2 linked regions of the Rosistilla oblonga genome follow. The protein of the gene in region 2 binds, or shares a complex with, the protein of the main gene of each other region. Links are inferred from orthologs where the notes say so. Each region holds a gene or a part of one and is shown on either strand. Other genes may lie near its edges.

What was found. The genes of interacting proteins can lie anywhere in the genome.
Region 1: the proteins of lpdA (region 2) and CA51_RS18895 are in contact, whole or in part, in a crystal structure (PDB 1EBD), measured with the Geobacillus stearothermophilus proteins. The link is inferred for Rosistilla oblonga from one-to-one orthologs. Residues at the interface, in WP_049624544.1 of Geobacillus stearothermophilus: Pro340, Ser341, Asp344, Tyr345, Arg403, Asp406, Val408, Glu431, Ala432, Gly433, Asp438; in WP_033016211.1 of Geobacillus stearothermophilus: Ile130, Ala131, Met132, Pro133, Arg136, Arg140, Glu141, Asn155, Arg157.

Annotation. Positions count from the first base shown.
Region 1 is NZ_CP036292.1:5,334,427-5,342,370, forward strand. Bases 2,588-5,585 are described here. They hold CA51_RS18895 (2-oxo acid dehydrogenase subunit E2), read right to left. Parts: upstream 4,797-5,585; coding sequence 3,378-4,796; downstream 2,588-3,377. Other genes in these bases: CA51_RS18890 (glycosyltransferase family 4 protein), read right to left, coding at 2,588-3,323; aceE (pyruvate dehydrogenase (acetyl-transferring), homodimeric type), read right to left, coding at 4,911-5,585. In the rest of the region: CA51_RS18875 (hypothetical protein), read right to left, coding at 1-40; CA51_RS18880 (DUF1559 domain-containing protein), read right to left, coding at 150-1,121; more of CA51_RS18890, read right to left, coding at 1,971-2,587; more of aceE, read right to left, coding at 5,586-7,652.
Region 2 is NZ_CP036292.1:402,332-410,082, forward strand. What follows is about bases 2,339-5,143. They hold lpdA (dihydrolipoyl dehydrogenase), read right to left. Parts: upstream 4,553-5,143; coding sequence 3,125-4,552; downstream 2,339-3,124. Other genes in these bases: CA51_RS01420 (SGNH/GDSL hydrolase family protein), read right to left, coding at 2,339-2,762; rpsD (30S ribosomal protein S4), read right to left, coding at 4,606-5,143. Outside these bases: trpD (anthranilate phosphoribosyltransferase), read right to left, coding at 1-2; CA51_RS01415 (nucleoside hydrolase), read left to right, coding at 233-1,162; more of CA51_RS01420, read right to left, coding at 1,347-2,338; more of rpsD, read right to left, coding at 5,144-5,214; CA51_RS01435 (hypothetical protein), read left to right, coding at 5,715-6,611; CA51_RS01440 (3-keto-disaccharide hydrolase), read left to right, coding at 6,827-7,615; CA51_RS01445 (DUF5989 family protein), read right to left, coding at 7,622-7,751. UniProt on the Escherichia coli protein: Lipoamide dehydrogenase is a component of the glycine cleavage system as well as of the alpha-ketoacid dehydrogenase complexes.

The sequences.
Region 1 (7,944 bases), 4.9 Mb from region 2 along the record:
TCATCAAAACTACAGTTCCAGCGGCCAACTTACTATTCAACGTTTTACTCATGAAGAAAATGACAAAAAATCAGACAGGTACAATTCACATTCGGACCGGTGCCGCTTCATCGAACGAGAGGAAGCGACACATCGATTTCCCGGTTCGATCACCACTCGCCAATGACTTGCGAGTCGGCTTTATCGCCGAGGTTCTGATAGATCTGTTGGTCGATCGTCTCCGCTGCAAACCGCACCGAACCATCAGCCAACGTGACCTGGATACCACCGGGATGATAGCTGCGTGAGAAGTTGAACTGCTCGCCTCGCGTCGACGTCGTGCCCAAACAAGGCGCTTCCAGGACCGTCGTCGATTTGCAGCTGAGCGGTCGGTCGGGAAGCGAGGTGTTCGGCGGTTCCGCAGTCGTAAACCCAGCGGCTCCCCACGTTGCACCACCCCAGTACTGTCCTAAGTCGCCGTGTGCGCCGACGTTGTCCATCGGCCGTGCGATCCCTTCGCCCACCATGATCGTATTCGTCGTGCCGTCGAGGATGTCGCGGAACTTGGTCTTCGACGCGTTGTAGAACATTCCCTTGCCGTTGGTTGTGATCGTAATGCCTAGCGTCTCCGAACCGCTCATGCAGACACCGTAGGTTCCTTGGAAACCGTTGGCTTGATTGGCGGCACCGCCACCGTATCCAGGATTTGTTGGACAGACAAATGCGGGGACAACCGTTTCGATCAGCAATTTGAGATTCGCTTGATTGATAAACTGCGAATGATCCGCCTCGTAGGAATCGTAGAGCGCACGTTGTTCGACCATTGGCAGCAAGCGATGAAACCAAGTGTCACGGGCATGAGTACTTCCGGCGGGAACCCCCGTTGGGCCTGGTGGATTGTCAAACGTCCGATAGGCATACGGAAAACGCTGATGCGTATCGTGATAGTTGTGCATCGCCAATCCGATTTGTTTCAGATTGTTCGAGCAACTCATTCGACGCGCCGCTTCGCGAGCTGCTTGGACTGCGGGCAAAAGCAAGCCGACCAAAATTCCAATGATCGCGATCACGACTAACAACTCAACAAGCGTAAACCCGGCACGCAAGCGTTTCGAACGAACCGAACCTTTACAACAAAACATAACGACACCTATACGAGGCAAGAGGAAAGACAAAAACGAACGATAGAGGCAACGGCCAATTCGACGGTTGCTTCAAAGTCTCAACGGACCATGCCAAGGAGAGAGATCGGCCCCCGCAAAGGGCGATACAACAAACTTCATCAAAGACTTCATTGCGGAAGGCGACATTGCGGCTCTAAATGCCCAGTCTGGCAGTCAATATCTCACCAGACCGTTAGACGGCAGAGCACGTACAACTTGGGGTGGGTAGGGGATTTGGCAGGGACCACGTACAGTATTGCAAGACATAAGACATGTCAACAAACATCGCGGGGCACTTTCTGGGAATTATTAAGAATTGACGAAACTCTGACGGTTACGCCGAGATATCCCAAAATGCGAGAACGCCCTCCCCCCAAACAGATTCACCGTACCGTAGCAGAGGTCATCGAGACGTTCGATCGACGACTAAAACCGAAGCAAATCGTTTACCCGCGGCGGCAACGCCCCGCGCGTTTGAGGCGAGCGTTTGGGGGGCGCGAACACGTGGCCCGTTGGGCACGCGGTTAAACGACGCAGTAGATACACCTCACGTTGAAACTCTTGACGTGTTCCGCTGCGGAGGTTGGCGGTAGAGCGCAATGCTTTACGGACGCGGGAACTTGGGGATCTCGCGAGCCGATGAGACGGGAGTTCCGGCTGGTACGGAACAACGATCGGCACGATAAGGTTCCGCTCCGAGCGAGCGAACTAAGAAAAAAAAGAAGGGGTGGATAAGGGGACTTGAACCCCCGATCTCCGGAACCACAATCCGGCGCTTTAACCAACTAAGCTATATCCACCGTCATATCGCTTGGCGATCTCAATAATTTAGCGACGGGCTGCAGAGTGGTCAACGGGTTTTCCGCCATCGGCGAGATCGTTAAGCAATTGTAGGACCTGATCGGCCATACGATCGACAGTACGCTCACCAACTACCGATCGATAACCCCGCTCGGCCAGCTTTTCTCGGCTCGCCGCGTCGCCTGCCAGCGTCCGGATCGCTTCGGCAAGAGCCGCCGCGTCGCCGGGAGGAACCAAATGGACCGCTGAATTTTCTCCCGCCAACTCGGGAAAGACGCCGTGCCGCGGAAGGATCACGGGCAATCGCGTCGCCATCGCTTCGAGAGCGTACAGTCCCTTGGGCTCTTCATATTCTGTCGGAACGCAAAACAGATCCAAGCGACGCAGAAAATCCAACTTGCCGGCGTGATCGGGACTTCCGTGATAGGTGTACCGCCCGGCCAACCCGGCTCGATCGAGCCGCGCCCACTGCTCCGCCGCATACGCATGATGCTGTTCGCCCAACCAACCGGCGACATCCAGATGGATCGCCCGATCCGACGGCTGACGCGTCCTTTCGAATTCGATCATCGCGTCGACCAGACGATGCAATCCCTTGGCCGGATCGATTCGGGCCAGGTAACCGATCCGTAGCGGAGACGCCGCGTCCGCAACCGGGTATCGCGGCGCATCGGAGTCACCGGACAAGAAGCCGGTCGTATCGATCCCCAGCGGAATCACATGCATCTTCTCTTCGGGCAGCCCCAGCAGCGCCGCCATCTTCTCGCCATAAAAGCGGCTGTTGACGATAAAGCCATCGACGTCGGCCGCCAGGGCACGCATCCGATCGATCGCCATCGCTCGATACTTGGCTGGCAGGAAGTCGAGAAAGATATCGTCTCCCTGCAACGTAACAACCACCGGAACGCCGAGCCGCCGTTTGAGTTCGGTCACGCAGCCGCCGATCAAAAAATTACTGAGCACGATCGCATCGGGAGCTGCGTGCGTCTGCAACCAACGACACAGTCGATCGACTTCGGTTCGCTGACGTCCCTGCATCCCCTGCAACATCGAAACGGTAAGCGCTCCCAAAAGATGCGGGCTGGTCGAACCGGTCTTGCGCGTCGCCAACCGCAGCAGGCCGGGGCGGTCCAACCAAGCGGTCAGCCAATGGGGCAAGCGACCCCAGAGCGGAAGCTTCTGTTCCAGGAAGATATTGATTCCGCCAAAGAAGACGACATCGTCGCTGATGTCTTTTTCATCGGTCCGAATCGGCGTGTAGGTGGGGACCAACAGACAGTCCGCGCCGCGGGCGATCATCGCCCGGGCGAGGGTGTTGTCGTGCATGCAGCTGCCGCAGTACATGCCTGCGGCACCGGCCGTCAAATATGCGATTCGCATGGCGTCTGTTGCGTCCCAAAGAACGGTGAATCAACGCCGCGGATAACCGGCTGGCTACAGGGCCAACAGCAGGCGGCTTGGCGCTTCGAGGTAGCCGATCACGTCGTTCAGGAACCGAGCGGCGGTGCCACCATCGACCAAACGGTGATCGTAACTGAGGCTCAACGGCATCATCAGCCGCGGCTTGATCGAATCGTCGGGCATCACGCATGGCAACTTGCGGCTGCGTCCAACCAACAGAATCGCGACCTCGGGAATGTTGACGATCGGCGTGCTGTACTGACCACCGATCGCACCGAGGTTGCTGATCGTGAAGGTTCCGCCGCGAAGATCGCTAACGGCAAACTGACCGCTTCGCACCTTAGCCGCCATCTCGGCGAGCGAGCGGGCGATGTCGGGGATTCCCATCCGGTCGGCGTTTTTCATCACGGGGACAACCAAACCACGCTCGGTGTCGACAGCGATTCCGATGTTGACGTAATCCTTGTAGATCAGTTGGCCGTTGGCTTCGTCGATGACCGCGTTGACTTCCGGGTTGTGCTTGAGCGCCGTCGCGATCGCTTTGATCAAGAACGGCATCGTCGTCAGCTTCAGCCCTTGCGCGGCATAGTCGTCTTTGCTCGATTGACGCAGGTGTTCCAGATCGCTGATGTCGGCGTCGTCAAAGTTGGTCACGCGAGGAACCGTCGACCAGCTCTCGTGCATCTGCGACGCGATCGTCTTGCGGATCTTGCTCATTCGCTCGACGCGAATCGGGCCGTATTCATCCTGTTCTGCTCCCGCGTCGACAGGTGCCGCTGCAGTCTTGCTCGGTGCAGCCGCGGTTCCAGTCGCTGCGCCGCCGCGAGATTGACTCGCCGAGCGAACGATCGCCAATACGTCTTCTCGCGTGATCCGTCCACCTTCGCCCGTGCCTTGAACACCTTGCAAATCGACGCCGACTTCGCGAGCGAAGCGGCGGACAGCAGGCCCTGCGGCGACGATCGCGTCGCTGCTGGCCGGTGCCGGTGCGGGCGGTGCGGCAGGAGCAGGAGCCGCCGGTGCTGGTTTGGGAGCTTCCGCAGCAGCGGGTGCTGGTGCGGCAGGTGCTGGCTTTTCGGGAGCCGCTGCAGGAGCTGGCGTTTCAGGAGCTTTCGCCTCCGGTTCAGGAGCTTTCGCCTCCGGTTCGGGAGCCTTCGCGGGCGCTTCGGCTGCCGGTTCCGCTGGAGTGCTCGCGGCGGGCGTTTCCGCAGCGGCAGCGGCTTCGATCTCCAGGATCACTCCGCCAACGGCGACGGTGTCACCTTCGGCGACAAGGATCTTGGTGACGGTCCCGGCCGCGTTGCTGGAGACGGGAACGGTCGCCTTGTCGGTTTCCATTTCAACGACGTCTTGCCCAGCCGTGATAACGTCGCCGACGGATACAAAGATCTCCAGTACGTCGCCTGATTCGATGCCATCGCCGAGTTCAGGAAGTTTTACTTCGGTAGCCATAGAGTGTATCGGAGGTTCGATGAGGATGTGGTTGTTTTGTGATTGTCAGAAGTTCACGCGCGACATGGTTCGATCGGTCCGCCCGCCACCTGCGGCGGGCGGTCCCCACGCAACCTAAGCGAAATAAGGGTTCACTTTGTCGGCGTCGTAATCGAGGTCTTTGATCGCGTCGGCGACGTCTTGAGGCGTAACAACACCCGCTTTAGACAGTCGGCTGAGCGCGGCGATCGCGATCGATTCAGCATCGACTTCGAAGTGTCGACGAAGCGCTGGACGCGTCTCGCTGCGTCCCATGCCGTCGGTTCCCAGGACATAGTAGTCGCCTGGAATCCATGGCGTCAGTTGTTCGCCGAGTGCTTTGACGTAATCGCTGGACGAGATGAACGGCCCCTCGACGCCTTCGAGCACTTCTTCGACGTAGCTCTTCCGCGGCGTTTCGGTCGGGTGCAACATGTTCCAACGCTGACACGCGTCGGCGTCGCGGCGGAGTTGCGTGTAACTGGTAACGCTCCACACGTCGCTGGCGATGTTGAACTTCTCGGCCAACAGTTTTTGGGCGTCGAGAGCACAGTTCAGGATGGCACCGCTGCCGAACAACTGGACGCGAGCCTTTGCTCCTTCGACTTCGTTGCTGCGGAACTTGTACATCCCCTTGATGATTCCCTCGGCACAACCTTCGGGCATCGAAGGGTGATCGTAGGCATCGTTTTCGGCGGTGATGTAGTAGATGCATTCTTCGCCATCCTGGAACATCCGCTTCAGACCTTCCTGGATGATCACGATCACTTCGTAGGCGAACGCGGGGTCATAAGACCGCACGGTCGGGAAGGCGATCGCGTTGAGCAGGCTGTGACCGTCCTGGTGCTGCAGACCTTCGCCGTTAAGCGAAGTTCGGCCCGCGGTACCACCGACCAAGAAGCCTTTGGCTCGCATGTCGGCCGCGGCCCAGATCGAATCGCCGACCCGTTGGAAACCGAACATGCTGTAGTAGATGTAGAACGGAATCATGTTGACGCCGTGACAGCTGTACGCGGTACCGGCCGCGTTAAAGCTGCTCATCGAACCGCACTCGGTGATCCCTTCTTCAAGGATCTGGCCGTCTTGAGCTTCTTTGTACGAAGCGACGATCTCGGAATCCATCGGTTCGTACAACTGGCCCGCGTGGGCGTAGATGCCGAACTGCTTGAACATCCCTTCCATGCCGAAGGTTCGCGATTCATCGGGAACGATCGGGACCATGTATTTGCCGATCTTCTTGTCGCGGCAGAGCGCGATCAAGGTCTGCACGACGGCAAACGTGGTGCTGCAGTTTTTGCCATCGCCGAGCCGCTTGATCAGCTTGGAGAAGTCTTCCAGCGTGGGAACTTCCATCGTCGGATGTTCGGTCGGACGGCTTGGCAGCGAGCCTCCCAGAGCAGCCCGACGCTCTTTCATGTACTTGATTTCGACGCTGTTTTCCGACGGCTTGTAGAACGGAGCGCTACCGACTTCGGCGTCGCTGATCGGAATCCCGAACCGCGTACGGAACTCCAGCAGCTCCTCTTCGTTCATCTTCTTCTGGTTGTGAGCGATGTTGCGACCTTCGCCAGCTTCGCCCAGTCCGTAACCCTTGACGGTTTTCGCCAGGATGACGGTCGGTTTGCCGTTGGTCGACGAAGTCGCTTGCGCGTACGCAGCGTAGACCTTTTCCGGATCGTGCCCGCCGCGACGGATCTTCTCCAGCTTCTCGTCGCTCATGTTCTCGACAAGCTTCCGCGTCTCGGGGTACTTGCCGAAGAAGTGTTCGCGAATGTAGCTGCCCGGCATCGTGGTGTACTTCTGGTACTGACCGTCGACGACCTCGTTCATTCGTTGAGCCAGCATGCCGGAGGTGTCTTTGGCCAGCAGTTCATCCCACTCGCCGCCCCAGACGACCTTGATCACGTTCCAGCCGGCACCGTGGAAGATGCTTTCCAGTTCTTGGATGATCTTGCCGTTGCCGCGGACCGGACCATCGAGCCGCTGCAGGTTGCAGTTGACGACGAAGATCAGGTTGTCCAGTTTCTCGCGGCCAGCCAGTCCGATCGCGCCGAGAGTCTCGGGTTCGTCGCATTCGCCGTCACCCAAGAAGGCCCAAACGCGTTGGCCGGATGTGTCTTTGATTCCGCGATCGCGGAGGTATTCGTTGAACCGAGCTTGATAGATCGCCATGATCGGGCCCAGCCCCATCGAGACGGTTGGGTATTCCCAGAAGCTTGGCATCAACCAAGGGTGCGGATAGCTGGAAAGGCCGCCGCCGGGGGAGAGTTCGTGGCGGAAGTTCTCGAGGTTCTCTTCGGTCAGCCGACCTTCCAGGAACGCGCGGCTGTACATACCGGGCGACGCATGGCCTTGGAAATAGACCGAGTCGCCACCGTAGCCGTCTTCTCCGCGGCCGTGGAAGAAGTGGTTGAAAGCGATTTCGTACAGCGTCGCACTCGATGCGAATGTACTGATGTGACCACCGACACCACCGGGACGACGGTTGGCACGCACTACCATCGCCATCGCGTTCCAGCGAACGATCGATTTGATCCGGCGTTCCAGCTCGCGGTTGCCCGGAAACGGAGGCTGGTCCTTGGCAGGGATCGTGTTGATGTAGGGAGTGATCGTTTGCGAATCCAACGCGACGCCCTCTTGGGCCGCACGTTCGCGTAGCTTTTCCAACAGGAACCGAGCTCGCTCTGGTCCCTTGCTCTGCAGCACGTAATCCAGCGACCCCAACCACTCCGCAGTTTCCGCAGCGTCGACATCCGCCAAGACTTCGTTACGCAATTCGCCGTCGTTCATCGATTCTTCCATCGCTTGCCGAATGGCCACGGTCTCAGAATTATCCATGCCGGACGCATCCTATATAAGAGAAATATATTGTTATCTTAGGGGTGGTCTCGCGGACCGTTGTCGTGTTTGTTGCAGGTTATCGTTTCTATCGACCTTAATGGCAAACCCCACTGCTGGGCAAGATGGTGTCGCATTTGCCAGGTCAGCCGCGGTTCAAAACGAGCCCGGTAACAGTTTAGGTAACCTGGGGCTTTTTTTCCAGCGACTGCAATGGACATCTGCCCCTTGCAGCCCCCACATCTGCGGGAGAGCGAAGATCCCGCCCCTTAACCGCAACGTAACGCCGCCG
Region 2 (7,751 bases):
ATATTCACCACAACGTTGTCGGCACAGGGGAGAGGCAATGTAAGGTTGTCGCGTCGCAGCAAGCGAGCGAGCCGGTGGTGGTCAATATAACGGCCGCGGCGATCGGTTGGGACCGCCGCGGCGGCAATCTTCGCTGGCTGAGGGGCGATTGTGCGTTTCCCGGTCGGTCGAGACAAAATCCCCGTTTCGCCACCTCGCCGACAACCGTACAATCGCACCTATGGCTAGAAAAGTGATTATCGACTGTGATCCCGGAATCGACGACGCGATCGCACTCACGATGGCGTTGTTTGACCCGCGTCTGGAAGTCCTGGCGGTTACGGCGACAGCCGGAACTGTCGATGCCGACCAGGCGACAACCAATGTTCAGGTGCTGATCCAGCAGCTGGACCCGCCGAAATATCCGCGGATCGGGGTCGCTTCTCCATGCGAAGGGGCGGCGGTTATCAATGATATCGTGCTGCACGGTTCCGATGGCTTGGCCGGCTGCAATTACGAGCCGAGCGATCGCCAGCATCGGCACCTGAGCGAAAAAATCATCTCCGAGTTGCTGCGGCAGCACCCCAACCAGGTCTCGCTGATCTGCTTGGGCCCGTTGACCAATGTCGCCCGCGCTTTCCAACGCGAACCTGGGCTCGAATCGCTTGTCGACCGGTTGGTGGTCAGCGGTGGCGCCGTCGCTTGTCCGGGCAATATTTCGCCCGTTGCCGAGATGAACATGTACTTCGATCCGACCGCTGCTCGCAGCGTGATCGAATCGGCGACAACCAAAAGCCTGGTCCCGCTGGACGTCACCGATCAAGTCGAGTTCTCGATCGAGCTGATCGAAAACCTACCGTCGAAGCAGACTCGAGCGGGCCAGTTGCTGCACAAACTGTTGCTGTTTGCATTCCGCAGCTATGTTCAGAATCTGGGCCGCGAAACGATTTCGCTGTACGACCCCGTGGCGCTGCTGGGCTTCTTGGAGCCCGAGCTGTTCACTTGGGAAGATATGGCGATCGACATCGAGACTCGCGGCGAACTGACTCGCGGCCAGACGGTTTGCGACGCCCGGCGGCATCGCGAATGGTCGCTGAACGCCGAGGTCGCCCGCTCGATCGACACAACCGCTGCTGTCAATCAGATCGTCCGCGGCCTGCGATTCGCAGGGCAATGTACGTAATCGCTGGAGTCGAGGCTTCAGCCGACCTCCTCCCCGACTCGCCGTACATCGGCTAAAGCCTATGACTCCAGCGCTGGAGTCGAGGCTTCAGCCGACCTCCTCCCCGGCTCGCCGTACATCGGCTAAAGCCTATGACTCCAGCGCTGGAGTAAAGGCTTCAGCCGACCTCCCTCTCCGCAGCGGTTTAGCCTGAAATTCGCACCAGTTCAAAGGTGTGAGCCACTGGTTCGCGACTCGCTTCCGCCGCCTGCTGAAGCTCGGCGGCTCGCTTGCGGAACTCGCTGTAATTCGGCCAGTCCTCCATGTATCTTCTCGCCATCACTGCCGAATACTGCTTCACTTCTTCGAAGTGATCGTAGTGGGCCTGCACCGCTTTGGGATCATCGACATCCACTTTGTAGTAGCTCTGCATCCAGCGGCGCGTATTCAGTAGGCTGCAAGCGGTCGCCTCGGCGTTTCGTCGCTGCGAGTTGAGTTCGGCGACGCGCCGGGCCTGTTTGTACTGCGGCGTCGCCTTGTTGAAGGCGAGGTTGAGTCCGCTGGCAAGATCGGCTGCTTGGTATCGCCCCACCGCCGCGCCATCGATCCGCAGTTCGTAAGTTCCTTCGGAGAGTCCGGTCACGCTCAGGATCTGCTGAGCTAGATCGTCGCCGATCGGCAGCAGATCGAACAGTTCCATCGGGCCCGCGTTGATCGGAAACGGCAGGGCCTGCTCGCGCGACACAAACTTCACGCCCGCCTCGCTTCGCTCCACCGTCTCGACTTCAGCGTTGACGCTTTCGGCGACCTTGCCCGCTGCCGCGTCGATCATCGTTCTGGAGATGGTCGCGGGAACACCCTGGGCTTTCAGGAACAACCACGCCATCATCAATCGCCCGGGCGATCCGGGATGGACGCGGTCGGGGCCGATGATAGTCCAGGTCGGATCAAGCTTTTGCTGCTGAAGATTGAGTGCCGTCATCGGTCCGTGCAGATCGATCACCGGGGCGTTGTTCTCGAGCGCCAACTGGCGAACGATCGCGGCACAGCGACCGAGGCCGTCGTTGCAGCCGGGCTGGTTGTTGTCGCGGTCCAGGACAACGGTCTGGTCGAAGGGAGACGGTGTCATGAAGTACAGCTTCGGATTGTTCGCCTCGTCGCGGAGCCGCGCCACCACCTCTTCCATCTTCGCTTTGTATCGTCCCAACGCCTGCTGTTGCCGGACCTTCTGGGCGTCGGTCGGGTTCGCCGTGTAGGAACCGCGACTGACATCGTTCATGCCAAACATGATCACAACCGACGTCGGTCGCTTATCGATGACATCCTCCTTGAGTCGCGAGAGCGAACCGCTGGCGGTATCGCCCGAGCGACCGGCGTTGAAGAATTGAACCGTCCTCTCGGGGAATCGCGTCAGGTAATAGTCGGCGATCAGGGTTTGAACGTACCCGCCCGCGGTGATGCTGTCGCCCAGGAAGCAGACGCGTTCGCCATCGGCAAAAGGAGTTGCAGGGATGGCGGGTGGCCTTGCCTCGGGGGTGACGGTTTGTGGCGAATCGGCGTCGGTGTTTTGGCTGGATAGGAGAACGCACGCTGTAAACAGGGCAATGTTTCGAAGTCTCATTCGTTTCCTTCAACGAGGGCCTAGCGGTTGGCGGGTTGGGGTTCGCCTTAGTTCCGCCGACAGATAGACCGCCGGTATGTTGCGAGTTGCGTAGCACTAATGTAACGCACCGGAGAGTCCGGTTTGAGTGATTCGCAGCGGAGCGGCTTTGCCGTGCGGCGATTCCTTGGTGGGGATCGTCGCTGTGCGAATGCAGTGGGCTGCGGTTAGAGGCGTTCAGGATGTGGGATCAGCCGGCACGTGCTGGTATTCAGTTCCCTGGTCCAGCCGGACGCAATCGCGTGCCAGCTAGTCTGTCTGAATCGTCAGTGCTGGATCGACCCAGCGGATTCGGCTGAGCTCGAGATCGATCCAGTCGTTCGCTATTTCTTCTTCGGCTTGTAGATTTCCGTCGCCGTGCCGAAGTGGACTTCGCCCGCGTTCATCAGCGTTTCGCTGAGCGTTGGGTGCGGGTGGATGCTGTCGGTGATATCGTGGACTTCGCAGCCCATCTCGATCGCCAAGACGGCTTCGGCGATCAATTCGCCAGCTCCGGCACCAACGATTCCACAGCCGACAACGCGATGGGTTTCAGGGTCGACGAGCCACTTGGTCGAACCTTCGGTCCGGCCGATCGCTTGAGCGCGACCGCTAGCAGCCCAGGGGTAGACCTCGACATCGACCTTGCGGCCGGCAGCTTTGGCTTCGCCTTCGGTCAGGCCAGCCCAAGCGATTTCGGGATCGGTGAAGACCACTGCGGGAATCGCCACTTTGTCGAAGGCGGAGTTCTTGCCAAGCACGACTTCGGCCGCGACCCGACCTTCGTGGTTGGCTTTGTGTGCAAGCATCGGTTCGCCAGCGACGTCGCCGATCGCCAGGATGTGCGGGTCGGCGGTCCGCTGTTGCGAATCGCACTCCACAAAGCCTTTGGCGTTGACGACGACCTGGGTGTTCTCCAGGCCAAAGCCTTTGCTGACGGGGCGGCGGCCGATCGAAACCAGCACGCGGTCGTAGACTTCGTTGCCAAACTTGTTTGGCCCTTCGAAGGTCACGTGAACGCCGTCTTTCTCTTCGGCAAGCGAGCCGACTTTGGTGTTCAGGAACAACCGGCCGTCGACTAGTTTTTCGATCCGCTTCTGCAGCGGCTTAACCAGATCGCGGTCGGCGCCTGGCAGCAGGCCGTCCATCAATTCGACGATCGAAACCTTGCTGCCCAGTTGAGCGTAGACGCTGCCAAGCTCCAGGCCGATGTATCCACCGCCGACAACCAGCATCGTTTCGGGAACGTCTTTCAGTTCCAACGCGCCGGTGCTGTCCATCACGCGATCGCTGCCGATGTCAAACGCAGGCGGAACAAAAGGAACGCTGCCGGTCGCGAGGATGCAATGATCGAAAGTGATCTTTCCGCCTTCGGGGATCGACGCGTGGTCCCCTTCCAGCTTCAGGGTGGTGCTGTTTTCAAAGACGCCCTTGGCGTGGATGACTTTCACGCCGCGGCGTTTGGCCAGAGCTTGAAGGCCACCGGTCAGGTTCGAGATCACAGTTTCTTTGCGACCGCGAACCTTATCGATATCGATCGACGGAGCGCCAGGATAGCTGACGCCCCAGTCTTCGTTGAGTTCCTGAACTTCGCTGATCACCCGAGCAACATGCAACAAAGCCTTGCTGGGGATACAGCCCCGCAGCAAGCACGTTCCGCCGAGCCGCGAATCGGCTTCGACAATCGTGACGTCCAGACCTTCGTCGGCGGCCAGAAATGCGGCCGCGTAGCCGCCTGGACCCCCGCCCAATACAACGAGCGATGAATGCATGATGTTTGTTCAGGATAGCGAGTTGAGGAATCTGCAAGAGTCGCAGCAGAAACCTAGCGAGACAGGAATTCGACCACGGAGTTAGCATCTACCGGCAGGCTGATGTCGCTAGGGCCGGGAAGGCCTTGGATGGTTGCCTTCAGGTTTTCGCTGTCGAATGCCACCCAGTCGAGGGCGTCGGGCGAAGCGTTGGCGATCACGCCGCGGTACAGGTTCTTCAGGCCTTCGCGGTCGCGAACTTCAACCACGTCGCCTGGACGCAGCAGGTAGTTTGGCTTGGTAACTTTGACGCCATTAACCAAGAAGTGGCCGTGGGTAACGCCTTGGCGAGCTTGAGGGCGAGTTTTGGTGAACCCGCAGCGGCGGACGATGTTGTCCAGACGGCGTTCGCACATCAGGAGCAACAACTCACCCGTGTTTCCTTGCTTGCTGCTGACCGCATCGAAGTAGCGGCGCAGTTGTCGTTCGCCCAAGCCGTAATAGTGCTTGATCTTTTGTTTCTCCATCAACGCCAGACCGTAGTTACTGGGGCGACGGCCGCGGGTGTGCATACCTGGAGGGGTATTGCGGCGTTCCATCGCGCGGGCAGCACCGGCGGTTTCATAGATCATGGCGCCTAGACGGCGATTAATACGTGCTTTGGGTCCGGTATAACGGGCCATCGACAATGCTCCTAAGGGAGTGCAAGAAAGGGGTGTAAGTCGTTACCTCGCGTAGATTTACGCAATGGCACGATCCCAGCGGCAGGGCCACATTTTGGTCCTGGAGGGTCGCGCCTGATTTCTTTTGAAGTCCAGGATTGTCACTGGAAACCTTGCTTTTTGCAAGGGCGAAGCTGGCGAATCACTAGCGAATGGCAACATTCGCACGATAGGATTGCTCAGTCGACATTGACGTAGACAAACTTGCGGTTCTAGTATCCGGACCCAATTAGAGGAGTTTGGTCGATTTTGCGGATTAGTCTGGATTCGACGGGACCCGCTGGCCGAAACCCTTCTGATAGGAACGTTGCGATGCCCCGACGCTTGCCGTTGGTGGAGCATCGCTGCAAAGAAACACTTCAAGGAAGAAGGGTTTTGCGAATCGCGACCGGTCTGGCTGAGACAGACGACGCCCGCATGCTCCGACTTCTCAAAATTCGCCAGTTTGAGGGAACATCGTTATGCGATGCCGTATAGTGACATGGAACCGCGTCGCCGTTGCCAGCATTGCAGTTATGGCGATCGGATCGACCGGCTGTAAGACAACAATGCCAGGCAAGAACTTGTTCTCGTGGGGCAAAAAGCCTTCCGCAGAGACTCTGGCCGGCAGTGGCCCATCGGCCACCTACCCAGCGCCACCAAGCGAAAATCACACGCCAACCGCGATCGCTTCGGCTGCGACCGGCAAGTCGGGCCAATCGGCGAACACGCAAGTTGCCGCATCGACCACGACCGCTCCTGCCAGTCCTTATGGCAGCGCAAGCCCTTATGGAACGCCCGGTGGCAGCTCGCCCTACGGCACGCCGACCGCAGCGGCTCAAGCTAACGGTTACAACAGCACCGCAGCCGCTTCGCCTTACGGTGGCGTAACGCCAACCAGCCCTTACGGCGGCGCAGCACCTGGTGCAGCTCCAGCCTCGCCATACGGTGCAGCAGCTCCTTACGCGGCGACTCCAAGCACACCGCCGACCTACACAGCAAGTGCGGCTAACAACCCTGCCTACGGTGCCGCGACTCCAGCATCGCCGTACGCAACACCAGCCAGCAGCACATCGCCTTACGCTGCTCCAAGCCCCGCTGGTTACACAGCACCAGCCGCTCCCGGTGGCTACGCTGCACCACCTGCAACGCAAGCGACTTACGCAAACCCAGCGGCGCCAGCCACTCCAGCAACTCAAGTGGCTTCGAGCCCAAGTGGGTACCGTCCTGGCAGCACCAGTTCGGCAACCGCTTATCCCGGCATGAACAGCTCGGTAGCACCATCGACTTACACGACACCTGCGACTCAATCGCCTGGATCGTCTTATTCGATGCCCACCGCGACTTCGCCAAACAACAGCGGATCGATCTACCGATAACTGCGGCGACGTTTGTCTAGCTAAAAGCATTTGAAAGCCGCAGCGTTCCTTAGGGACGCTGCGGTTTTTTCGTTTGGTGATCGCCGAGTCGCGAGGTGGTGGCGATCCGCTGCGGCGCAGCTCCGTGGATCGGAAGCGAGTTTGGGCAACCGTGGCGATTTTGGTTTACAATTGGGCGAAATTGAAATCTTCTACTCGCTTAGGTTCACCAAGGCATGAAAGCTCCTTTTGTCGTCGCGTTGGCTCTCGTATCGTTGTTCGTTTCGTCCGCTGCCACCGCGGACGAAGCCTTTCCCAAGGGGCAGTGGGTTTCGCTGTTTAACGGCAAGAACCTCGACGGCTGGACGCCGAAGATCAAGGGCTACGATCTGGGCGACAATTATGGCAACACGTTCCGCGTCGAAGATGGCGTGATAAAAGTCGGCTACGACGCCTACGATTCGTTTGATAAACGCTTCGGGCATCTGTTTTATAAGCAGCCATTTTCGAACTATCGCTTTCGCGTCGAGTACCGTTTTGTCGGCGAGCAATGCAAGGGAGGCGAGGGCTGGGCGCTTCGCAATAGCGGCGTGATGCTGCATGGCGAGTCGCCCGAAGAGATGACCAAGGACCAGGACTTTCCGACCTCGATCGAGGTTCAGTTGCTCGGCGGCGATGGCAAACGTCCGCGGACCAACGCCAATCTTTGCACCCCCGGCACAAACGTCGTGAAGGAGGGCAAGTTGTTCACGCCGCACTGCACCAGTTCGTCATCGAAGACCTATCACGGCGACCAGTGGGTGACTGTCGAGATCGAAGTCCGGGGGAACGATGTGATCCGCCACTTGATCGATGGCGAGGTGGTTCTGGAATACACCAAGCCGCAGTTGGATGAACGCGACGCCCACGCCGCCAAATTGATCGAAAAGGCGGGGACGAAGATGTTGTCCGGCGGATCGATCTCGCTGCAATCCGAGAGCCATCCGATCGAGTTCCGCAAGGTCGAGATCATGCTGTTGGATTGAGGCAGATCAAAACAGCGTATAGATGAAAGGGGCTGCTGCGGTGCTCGACAGCATCAGCAGTGCACCGAGCAGCAGTAGCGCGATCAGGATCGGAGCGAGCCACCACTTTTTGTTGAACCTCAAGAATTCAACCAGC